DNA from 2 places in the Lysinibacillus sp. NPDC096382 genome. Region 1 is predicted to be linked to the other one. Evidence: riboswitches for the same ligand, from Rfam matches in the RefSeq annotation. Region 1 holds a riboswitch; the other holds the start of a gene.
What was found. Region 1 has a riboswitch for FMN ahead of ribE (riboflavin synthase). Riboswitches for the same ligand answer to the same signal wherever they lie in the genome.
Positions count from the first base shown of each region.

Region 1 (5,316 bases):
CTCCATTTTTGTTTGTATTTGCTTTAATAGAAACAAATAATTTATTTCCAACATGGTACTCTTGATCAAAGGCTCCAGATGCTGAATACTCATTGGTAAAATGAATAAGCTTACCTTTTTTTTCACCATTTTTTAATACAGCTGTAATTTGCTGAATATATAAATGATCTTCATTTTCATACATATCGGTAACAGGGTTTGATTCTTTTAATTCCGTTTTTATAACTTCTGCAATTGGACGGTCATAAAATGCTTCATTGTGATAAACGAAAAAAACAGAAGCGATAAAGCAAATTGCGATAAAAGTATAAAATATACCTTTGTTAAAGGATTTTTTTTTCAAGATGTTTTGCAATAAAAAAACCTCCAATGTGAGAAGGGAATCTAATCATATTCGTTGCGTTCATTGTTAACGTTGACAAGAACAATGACTCACAATATCACTATTATTTTTTAATGTCAAGCAGATAAAAAAATGCCATTATACAGTAACGTGCTAAATGACAAGAGGTTCCTTAATTATAGAGTTGCTTCTAATATGGCTTTTATTATTCTAAGTTAGTTATTGCTTAATTAAACTACTGTTATTTATTAATGTAAGTTTAGTAATGCAAGGGTGAAAATCAATGAATATTTCTTATAGAGAAATATTATGTCGGAAAGTTGCCATTATTACAGAAGAGATTGGGGTGTGTTCCTATTGAAGGGATATTCGTTCTAGTGGATGTTTCTAAAGTAGAGGATGTTCACAATTACGTACAGCAAGCTATAAACACGTATGGCCGTATCGATGTATTATTCAATAACGCTGGCATCATTCAAAAGTTTGCACCATTTACAACGGTTGAATTAGAAGAATACGATCGTTATATGGATATCAATGTAAAAGGTATTTTCCTAGGTATGAAATATGTCATTCCAGTAATGGAAAAACAGGGCAAAGGGGCAATTATAAATACTGCTTCATCTGCAGGTATTCGTCTAGAGCACAGTATTGCTGTATACTCCGCGAGTAAACATGCAGGTATTGGTTTAACGAAAGGTGCAGCAATCGAGTATGCAAATAAAGGTGTTCGTGTTAATGCTGTGTGTCCAGGTGGTATCGTTACACCATTATTCCATAGTGTTGGTGAAACGCTTGAAAAAACAGGATACGTACCAGAAGAAATGGCACGTGTACGCATGGGACGCCATGGTGAACCAGAAGAAGTAGCAGAAGTGGTCCTATTCTTAGCTTCAGATAAAGCAAGCTTCATGGCTGGTACTGTTGTCTCTGTTGATGGTAGTTTAACTGTATAATTTATTGCCTTTTTAAACAGTTACGCCTTTGGTCTTTTATAATGACCAAAGGCGATGGCTGTATTATCTTCATTTCAAGAGAAAACCCAACGTCAGTACAAATTTACGAAAGCGAAATTAGTTAGAGAAAAATTTTTTATTAAGAATTATCTGGATAATAAAATAAAATAGTGTTATCGTAAGAAATAGCTAAATAAAAATATCCTTCAGGGTAGGGTGAAATTCCCAATCGGCGGTGATGAAGAAATTCAAAGTCCGTGAGCGCAAGCTGATTTGGTGCAAATCCAAAACCGACAGTTATAGTCTGGATGGGAGAAGGGTAAAAGTGTGAGCTTTTTAAATTCGCTTGAGTTTATAAGGTTTGTTTGAGTATGCTTTTATGTTAACTACTTCCCATTTTATAGTCGGGAAGTAGTTTTTGTTTTATTTGGCTAAAAAATTGAATAGCAGTAGTTCTTCGGGGTAGGGTGAAATTCCCAATCGGCGGTGATGAAGAAATTCAAAGTCCGTGAGCGCAAGCTGATTTGGTGCAAATCCAAAACCGACAGTGACAGTCTGGATGGGAGAAGAACGATGAGATGACAGCCTATGGAAAAAAATTATATCCATGAGGTTTATTTGTTGACGTCTTATGTAGATAAACTCCCAAACCCCTTTTATTTAAGGGGTTTTTTGTTTGAACGGAAATTATTAAATGAATGAAAGTAGGTGAAAAAATGTTTACAGGAATTGTTGAGGATATTGGTACCGTAAAAACCATGCAAAGCGATCGTCAAAGTATGAAAATTACCGTTATTTCAAAGAAAATGGTAGAGGACGTAAAGCTCGGAGACAGTATAGCGGTCAATGGTGTTTGTTTAACAGTGATATATTTTAATGAACAAGAGCTAACGATGGATGTAATGCCTGAAACAGTGAGCGCAACAAATTTACAGCAGCTCGCAGTTGGAGATCCGGTAAATTTAGAGCGCGCTATGTCAGCTAATGGACGTTTCGGTGGTCATTTTGTATCCGGACATGTAGACGGGGTAGGGAAAATAGTGCGTAAGCGACCATTAGCAAATGCAGTCTATATTGATATTGAACTATCGAAGGGGTTAACGAGCTACTGTATGCCAAAGGGCTCCATCACAATTGACGGAACGAGTCTAACACTTTTTCATGTCGAGAAAAACGGTATCACAGTATCACTGATACCTCACACATACAAGGAAACTATTTTAGGTATGAAAAAAATTGGTGATCTCGTCAATATAGAAACCGATTTAGTTGGAAAATACATTTTGCATCAACTTAAGCGTGGACAGGAACCACCAACCATCTCAAGAGACTTCTTAGCAAAAAACGGATTTTGACTTCTTTCAGCAATTATTTTTGTAGCGACAGGTACAGAAGTCCAAACATCTGCTTTAAAGAAGTTAAAGATTCCTGACGCAATTATGCCGAGGCATAATGGATATAATACATTTTACGAACTGGAGGTGGCGATATTGCTACATTCAATTGATGAAGCAATAGAGGATTTAAAACAAGGGAAGATGATCATTGTAGTAGATGACGAGGACCGAGAAAACGAAGGGGACTTACTCGCACTTGCGGAATTTATGACCCCAGAAACAATTAACTTTATGGCGACTTATGGAAGAGGTCTTATTTGTACGCCGATTTCACAGGATCTTGCACAAAAATTAGCATTAAAGCCTATGGTTAGTATTAATACAGATAATCATCAAACGGCATTTACCGTTAGTATAGATCATGTAGATACAACGACTGGAATTAGTGCCTTTGAACGGGCAATGACTATACAAAAAATGCTAGAACCACAAGCGAAAGCTGCGGATTTTCGTAGACCCGGTCATGTATTCCCGTTAATTGCAAAGGAAAATGGTGTATTAGAGCGTAGAGGACATACAGAAGCTACAATTGATTTGGCCAAGCTATGTCATAGTATTCCTGCGGGCATTATTTGTGAAATTATGGGGGACAATGGCAAAATGCTACGCTTTAATGACCTTGTTAAATATGCAGCGCTACATCATTTAAAAATGATTTCCATAGAAGCATTGGCCACTTATCGTCGTCAACAAATAATGGAAGAAAATAAAATGTCTATATAAAAGGAGAAAAGAACAATGGGTAAAACATTTGAAGCACAATTAATTGGTACGGATTTAAAAATAGCAGTAGTAGTTGGTCGTTTCAACGAATTTATTACAAGCAAATTATTAGACGGTGCATTAGATGGTTTAAAGCGTCATGGTGTGGATGAGAATTCTATCGATGTAGCATGGGTTCCTGGTGCATTTGAAGTTCCATTCATTGCAAAACAGTTAGCCGAAACAAAGAAATATGATGCAATAATTGGATTAGGTACAGTAATCCGTGGCTCAACAACACATTATGATTATGTATGTAATGAATCAGCAAAAGGAATTGCTAATGTATCACTAACTACAAATGTACCTGTTATTTTTGGCATTGTTACTACAGAAAGTATTGAACAAGCGATTGAGCGCGCAGGGACTAAATCAGGAAATAAAGGCTATGATGCAGCAATGTCTGCTATTGAAATGGCAAATTTAAAGAAGATGATTGGATAAGTTTTTCTAATAATAGTATGAAAATTTCGTAGGTGAATTATTCTGAAAAAGCATTAGAACATTAAAGTTTTCTTGAATATTTTTTTAGACCATGGGGAAAATAGCCGTAAGTGTATTTGTGTTATTACTCATAAATGTACTAATTAGGAGCTGGCTCAGTAGGAGATGAGGGATATTTCTTCAATGCAACAAGAATTAAATTTGAAATCTTTGAAGTCACTATTTCAACGCTCTGCTGATGTAATATTCCAAGAATATTTATTTCAGCAACATAAAGTACATTTGATAAAATGTGAAGGGATGATGGATGAGCGGTTACTCCAGACTGTTATTGTACAACGAGTACAATCATTATTTACTGGAAAATCGGAGGAATTGTTAGAGGAACATATACAAAATAATTTACACATTCCCCATCTTCAAAGAATAACAAGTAAAGATGATGCGATGACTAGAGTCTATAAAGGGCATGTTTTACTATATTTTGAAAATCTGAATTTGTTGTATTCGAGTTATATCGCAAAAAAACCAAATCGGGAGCCTAAAGAAACAACTCTTGAATTAGTTGTCAGAGGTCCGAGAGATGATTTTATTGAGGATGTTTTTATTAATATTGCTTTAATACGAAAACGATTACCTACCAATTCATTAAATGTAGAAACATTTGAACTTGGTAAACGCTCCAAAACAACTGTAGCTGTACTTTATTTTGAAGATGTCGTCAATCAAAAGATGCTTGAGAAATTGAAATTACAGCTGCAGCAAATTGATACGGATATTGTATTTAGTGGGGATTTATTAATGGAAAGAATTGAACAAAGTACTAAAATTATACCAAGACATGATTATACTGGACGCCCTGATTATGCTGTGCAAGCTTTAAGTAGAGGGCGCATTATCATCATAGTTGATGGTGTATCATATGCCGTTATTACACCTACAAATTCAATGTTACTCTTTAAATCCGGTGAGGATAATGAGTATCCGATTATTATAAGTTCTATGGAGCGTATACTACGAATAATAGCTATTTTAATAAGTGTACTTTTACCAGGTTTTTGGCTTGCACTTACAACCTACCATCAAGAGCAATTGCCATTCATTCTATTGGCAACAGTTGTTGAGTCAAGAACGGGTCTCCCATTTCCAACAATTCTTGAAACATTAATGATGCTTTTTATGTTTGAATTATTTCGAGAAGCAAATATACATTTACCCAATGTTATTAGTGGTTCCATAAGTGTTGTTGGGGGGTTAATTATAGGAGATGCAGCCATTAAATCGGGTGTTACGAGCCCCTCCATGATTGTAGTTATCGCTACTTCCAGTATTGCAGCCTATACACTTATCAATCAGTCTATCGTAACAGCAATGAGTATTCTCAGGATTATCATCATTTTAGCATCTGCCTTTT
Region 1 is NZ_JBIWFC010000014.1:108,644-113,959, reverse strand. It holds gene ACIQZA_RS18215 (YibE/F family protein) at 1-355, opposite strand, end outside; gene ACIQZA_RS18210 (SDR family NAD(P)-dependent oxidoreductase) at 721-1,299, shown strand; FMN riboswitch at 1,498-1,623, shown strand; FMN riboswitch at 1,749-1,874, shown strand; gene ribE (riboflavin synthase) at 2,016-2,654, shown strand; partial or broken gene ribB (3,4-dihydroxy-2-butanone-4-phosphate synthase) at 2,790-3,383, shown strand; gene ribH (6,7-dimethyl-8-ribityllumazine synthase) at 3,435-3,902, shown strand; gene ACIQZA_RS18190 (spore germination protein) at 4,086-5,316, shown strand, end outside.

Region 2 (5,316 bases), on a different contig from region 1:
GAATCGATACGTGGAGCGGTTGCGGTTATTCGTGATATGACGGAACAGCATCGTTTAGAAAAACTGCGTTCAGACTTTATTGCCAATGTGTCTCATGAGCTACGGACGCCAATTTCGATGCTCCAAGGTTATTCAGAGGCTCTAATGGATGATGATTTTATACAGGATCAAGAAGAACGTAATGAGATTACAAAAATTATTTATGATGAATCGAAACGTATGGGCCGTCTCGTAACAGATTTATTAGACCTTGCGCGTATGGAATCGGGGCATATGACGCTGTACAAGGATGAGCTCCCAATTAATTCAACATTTGAACGTATTACTCAAAAATTTGCACAGGTTGCAAAAGAGAAACATGTTCGTCTAATATTTGACAGTGAATTTAATGACGAAGCTTCGATTAGTATAGATGAGGATCGAATTGAACAAGTATTAACGAATTTAGTTGATAATGCTCTCCGTCATACTGATGAAGGGTCAGTAACAGTGAAGGTTGAGCAGGAGCCAACCTTTGCCAAAATATCTGTCCAGGATACAGGGCATGGTATTCCTCAAGAGGACTTACCATATGTCTTTGAACGTTTCTATAAAGCAGACAAGGCGCGTACACGTTCTAAAGGCGGAACTGGCCTAGGTTTAGCTATTGCTAGAAATATTGTCAAGGCACATTCAGGCAATATTATGGTAGATAGTGTGCTGAAAGAGGGGACTACCTTCACCTTTTATTTACCTTTTGATTCATACTAATAAAGAGTGGTATTAATTGGATGTAACTTCTGTGGACATTTAGACGACAAATATAAAGAGAACGGGGGTGGAGTGCTTTGAATGACTCCGTGTTCCATCGATTATACGATGCATATCATCAAGATGTGTTCCAGTTTCTTATTTATTTAGTAAAAAACCGTACACTTGCTGAGGATTTAGCGCATGAGGTTTATGTTCGTGTATTGCGCTCATATGATCAATTCGCAGGAAATAGTAGCGAAAAGACTTGGCTTTTTGCTATTGCTAAAAATGTCGCTATTGATCATTTTAGAAAGCAGGCTGTACGCCAAAAACATTCACTTGATTTTTTTGATTGGGAAACGGAACAGCTGCATTCAACCACACCATCACCGGAAGACGTGCTGCAGGCCAGTGATGAATTTATACAGGTACAATCAGCGCTTGAACACTGTACTGGTGATCAAAAAATGGTCATTATTATGCGCTACTTTCAAGATTTATCGATTGCAGAAACTGCACAAATACTAGATTGGACAGAAGCGAAGGTAAAAACTACTCAGCACCGTGCTATTAAATTTTTAAGGCAACAGCTACAACAGGTTAGAGAACAGGAGGCGAAATGGCAATGACACATAACCAATTTGATGATGACCAACTTGAGCATCTATTAAATAATGCCCCTAAGCTTTCTGACCGCCGTTCGAAAGAAGAAATATTAAATCGATTACTGACAGATGCTCGCTTGCAGGATAATACCCATCTTCAAGGAGCTATACAACAACCAATAGATGATGAAATAATATCACAAGAGCAACAACATGGTAATCCTACACAACAAGAAAGTACAGAGACAGCAACAAAGAAGAAAGTTCATAAATGGCCGATCTTTATGAGTGTTGCAGCAGTTTTCGCTTTAACAGTATTTACAAGCTCGACGTTGCTAAATCATAATGATGCAAAAATAGACCAGGCTAATGCGCCTGAAACCTCTCAATATTCAACATCGCCAGACAGTCATGTAGCGAAAAGCTCTGTCAACCACGATAAGATGATGGAATCCAACAACATCGTAGCAGAACATTCAAGGATCATGTCTCTACGATCATCTGTTTATGAGGAAGATTTAACAGATGCAGTAGTGTTTCATATTGGTTTGGCAAATCGTGATAAGAATAGCGTACCGATGACGTATATCATTCCAAATGAACGAGTTGCTACTGATTTTCCGAAGAGAAAGCCTACAACATTACAAATGTATGAAAAGTATGCGCCGCAAATTGATGAGAAAGCAAATGGTTTTACTAACTATCATCCATATAAAGGAGAATTAAAGGAGAAGGGCGATAAACTAGTTCATGTATTGCCGAAGAAAAATGATTATGATGTTGCTTCAGCAGATACGAATGAATATTTAGACACTTTACAGGATACATTCTCAGATTCAGAGTATAAAGATGTTGAGTTTGAAAATTCTGATGGTACAGCCTACAAATTTTCTAAGGATGAAGAGTCAAGTAAGCCTATGGTCTTAACAAGCTCAAATCATTTTAATTATTATTTATATAAAGATGAAAATGGAGCTGAATATTTATCACCCGATACTCGTAAAACTTTTTCCACTGTAACAGAAGCGCTTACCGTTATGCGAAATAAAAATGATGATGTATACGTTCCAGTTGTACCGGAAAATTTAACATACACTGTGAAAGAAGTAGCAGAAGGTGTTATTGTTACATTTGATGAGCCGCTTGATTTAACGACCATGGATACTGTTCGGGCAACTCAAATGATAGAAGCTATGATGCTTACTGCTGCAAGTTTTGATCAACAAATACGTCTAGACAATGTTGTACAGGAAAGCTGGGAGGGATTTGATTTAAAGAAATTCTTGCCAAAGCCTGTAGGAGCCAATAAACGATATATGCCATAAACAGCCTAACAACAAATAAATATTTGGAGCATTCTCGCCGCTATATGTGCATGAATGCTCTATTATTTTTTTTGTAGCGAAAGCAAAGCGTCCTGTACAGAAGTGTCTCTCACCTCTAGAATGAGATGAATATGGACTTAAGCTACTTTTACGTGATTAAAGCATACAAGTTTAATCGGATTTTTTTAAGCAAAGCTATTTACTTTTCTCTAATAATTCATTATAGTAAGGCTATGAAACAAAAAAATAATGATTCATCTTCGGGGCAGGGTGAAAATCCCGACCGGCGGTAATAGAGTTGTAAATCGCTAATGTTTCCTTTAAGACATATTAGCTCGCATGATTTACGAAAGGCTCTTCAGCCCGCGACCTGTGCAAATGATTTTTTGCATGGCTGACTTGGTGCAATTCCAAGGCCGACAGTTAAAGTCTGGATGGGAGAAGATGGAGGTACGATCGTCATTCATTGTTATGAATTTAACTATGTACGAGCGTTTTTTCGATGTGATTTCACGCAGCGTATGCTCAGAAAATAGTTAATTAATGGCGTTTTTTAATCTTGCCTATTCTCCCTTATGCTCTTTTGCATAAGGGTTTTTTCATGATGATGATCGATTAGGTCGTAACCTTTCTTCTTGCGAGATTGAATCAGCAAAGAGGAGAGAGTTTTCTATGAAGAAAAATGTTAAACTTCAATCGTATATTACGATTGGCATGCTGAGCAGTATTTCGTTTTTATTAATGCTTTTTAATTTCCCGATTCCGCCGTTTCCAGCGTTTTTGGAAGTGGACTTCAGTGATATGCCAGCATTACTAGCGGCGATTACTATGGGACCTATAGCCGGTATTTTAGTAGAATTATTTAAAAATGTGTTGGACTGGGTTTTCTCAGGCACGCCAACGGGAGTACCGGTAGGACATATTGCGAACTTTGCAACAGGTATTTTATTTATTCTACCAGTGAGCTTTGTGTTTAATCGCTCCAAAACAGTTAAAGGCCTTATCGGAGGTTTAGCTGTTGGAACAATTGTAATGGCAGTAGGAATGAGCATTCTTAACTATGTTGTATTTTTACCTATGTACACTTACTTTTTAGGTATGGAGCCTGTTGTAGGTGATTCACTATATAAAATGATCGTAGCTGGTATTTTGCCATTTAACATTGTGAAAGGTATTTTAATTACCATCATCATGGCATTACTATTCACAACAATGCGTAAATGGATTCATCATCAGCGTTCCATGTATATGAGTTAATTTCGAGAATAAAGTATGATTTAGGATAGTGTTCAAGTAATGACACCTTATTGGACTGTTAAAGTCTAGGAGGTGTTTTTTTGTTGCTTAAATTTGCAATTGCAGATTTTTTAGATGAGAAAGAGTTACAGAATTTAAGCAATATACACTGACCTAACAGGGAAAGATGGTATTAAGGTAACACAATTATCAGATGATATTGACGAATCTCAATCGAAGGAATTTTTTAAAAGATATAGTGGGCGATATACATGTAAGAAACCACTTCTACAATACAATCGAAAGGGAAAAGAAGGTCTAATGTTCTCAAGGGATGATACATTACCTATAAGTGTATTTGAATTTACTCGTTGTGTATTGTGTGATGAAATCGGGGTTGATGGGTTTTTGATTTACTGTTATCTGAAATATCGTAGCAAGATGTTTGGTTATGCTCCTGCAACTGTATTCAACAATGAGATTATTGACGTTGTTGGTTTTAAAGAGAGAAGAATTCGTGCATTGATTCAGAATTTAGAACTAGCAGGTTTGATTGAGGTTGATAGAAAGGTTTCGAAGAAAGATGGTTCTTTTGCTAAAGAGCAATACCTATAAAATCATACATAAGGGAAGGTAATTCCTCCCTCTTTTTATATACCACTAAAGTGCGAAGGTGACATTTTGGTATGTTGCTTTTAGATTCCAAAGTAACTCAATTGTTTCAACTTTGAGTCAGCTTACAACAACAATCGTAGCAAGCTTACAGAGCCATTTAACGAGCTTGTAAGAGTTGATAGATTTTGCTTGGGCTTGTTTCAAGGGACTTTAGGAAGCTTACCTATTTCGCGAAAAAAAGTAAAAATCCAACAATCACTATTTACAAACTTTTCACCGAATTAAAATTAAACAATATATGTTGGAGCTATTATTTATCGCTCAAAAGTGTTAAATGAAGGAAAGATTGACTATTACCCCTATCTCAAATATTGGGTTTATGATAACATATATTTGAATCTTTTAACTTTAAAAAATATGAAAGGAAGTGTAATAATCACATATGAAAAAGATATTGAAACCATTGATTAGTGTTATTGCCATTGGTACCCTCTCTCTATCTATAAACATAGATAAAAATGTATTAGCTAATAATATTGCAAATACATGTGAGTATGATTCGGCATCGAATGTAAACCCTGATTATTCCACAATGAACTGTTTGTTAACCGAAACAGCACTGAGTTATGATGTTCCACCTGAAATTGTGAAGGCAATAGCGGAAGGTGAAAGTGGAAATTGGCGTCATTTCGATAGTAATGGTGAAGCGATTGTGACAGCTGATAATGGAATTGGCATTATGCAAATTACAAATCAAGCTGGCTACGATCAAGATAGACTAAAAAGCGATATTGTCTATAATA
Region 2 is NZ_JBIWFC010000001.1:515,715-521,030, forward strand. It holds gene ACIQZA_RS02450 (ATP-binding protein) at 1-750, shown strand, start outside; gene sigX (RNA polymerase sigma factor SigX) at 828-1,361, shown strand; gene ACIQZA_RS02460 (RNA polymerase subunit sigma) at 1,358-2,662, shown strand; FMN riboswitch at 2,915-3,112, shown strand; gene ACIQZA_RS02465 (ECF transporter S component) at 3,335-3,919, shown strand; gene ACIQZA_RS02470 (hypothetical protein) at 4,307-4,513, shown strand; gene ACIQZA_RS02475 (SH3 domain-containing protein) at 4,956-5,316, shown strand, end outside.
Region 2: it holds a riboswitch for FMN, as region 1 does, so the genes downstream of both, ACIQZA_RS02465 (ECF transporter S component) here and ribE (riboflavin synthase) in region 1, are expected to answer to the same signal.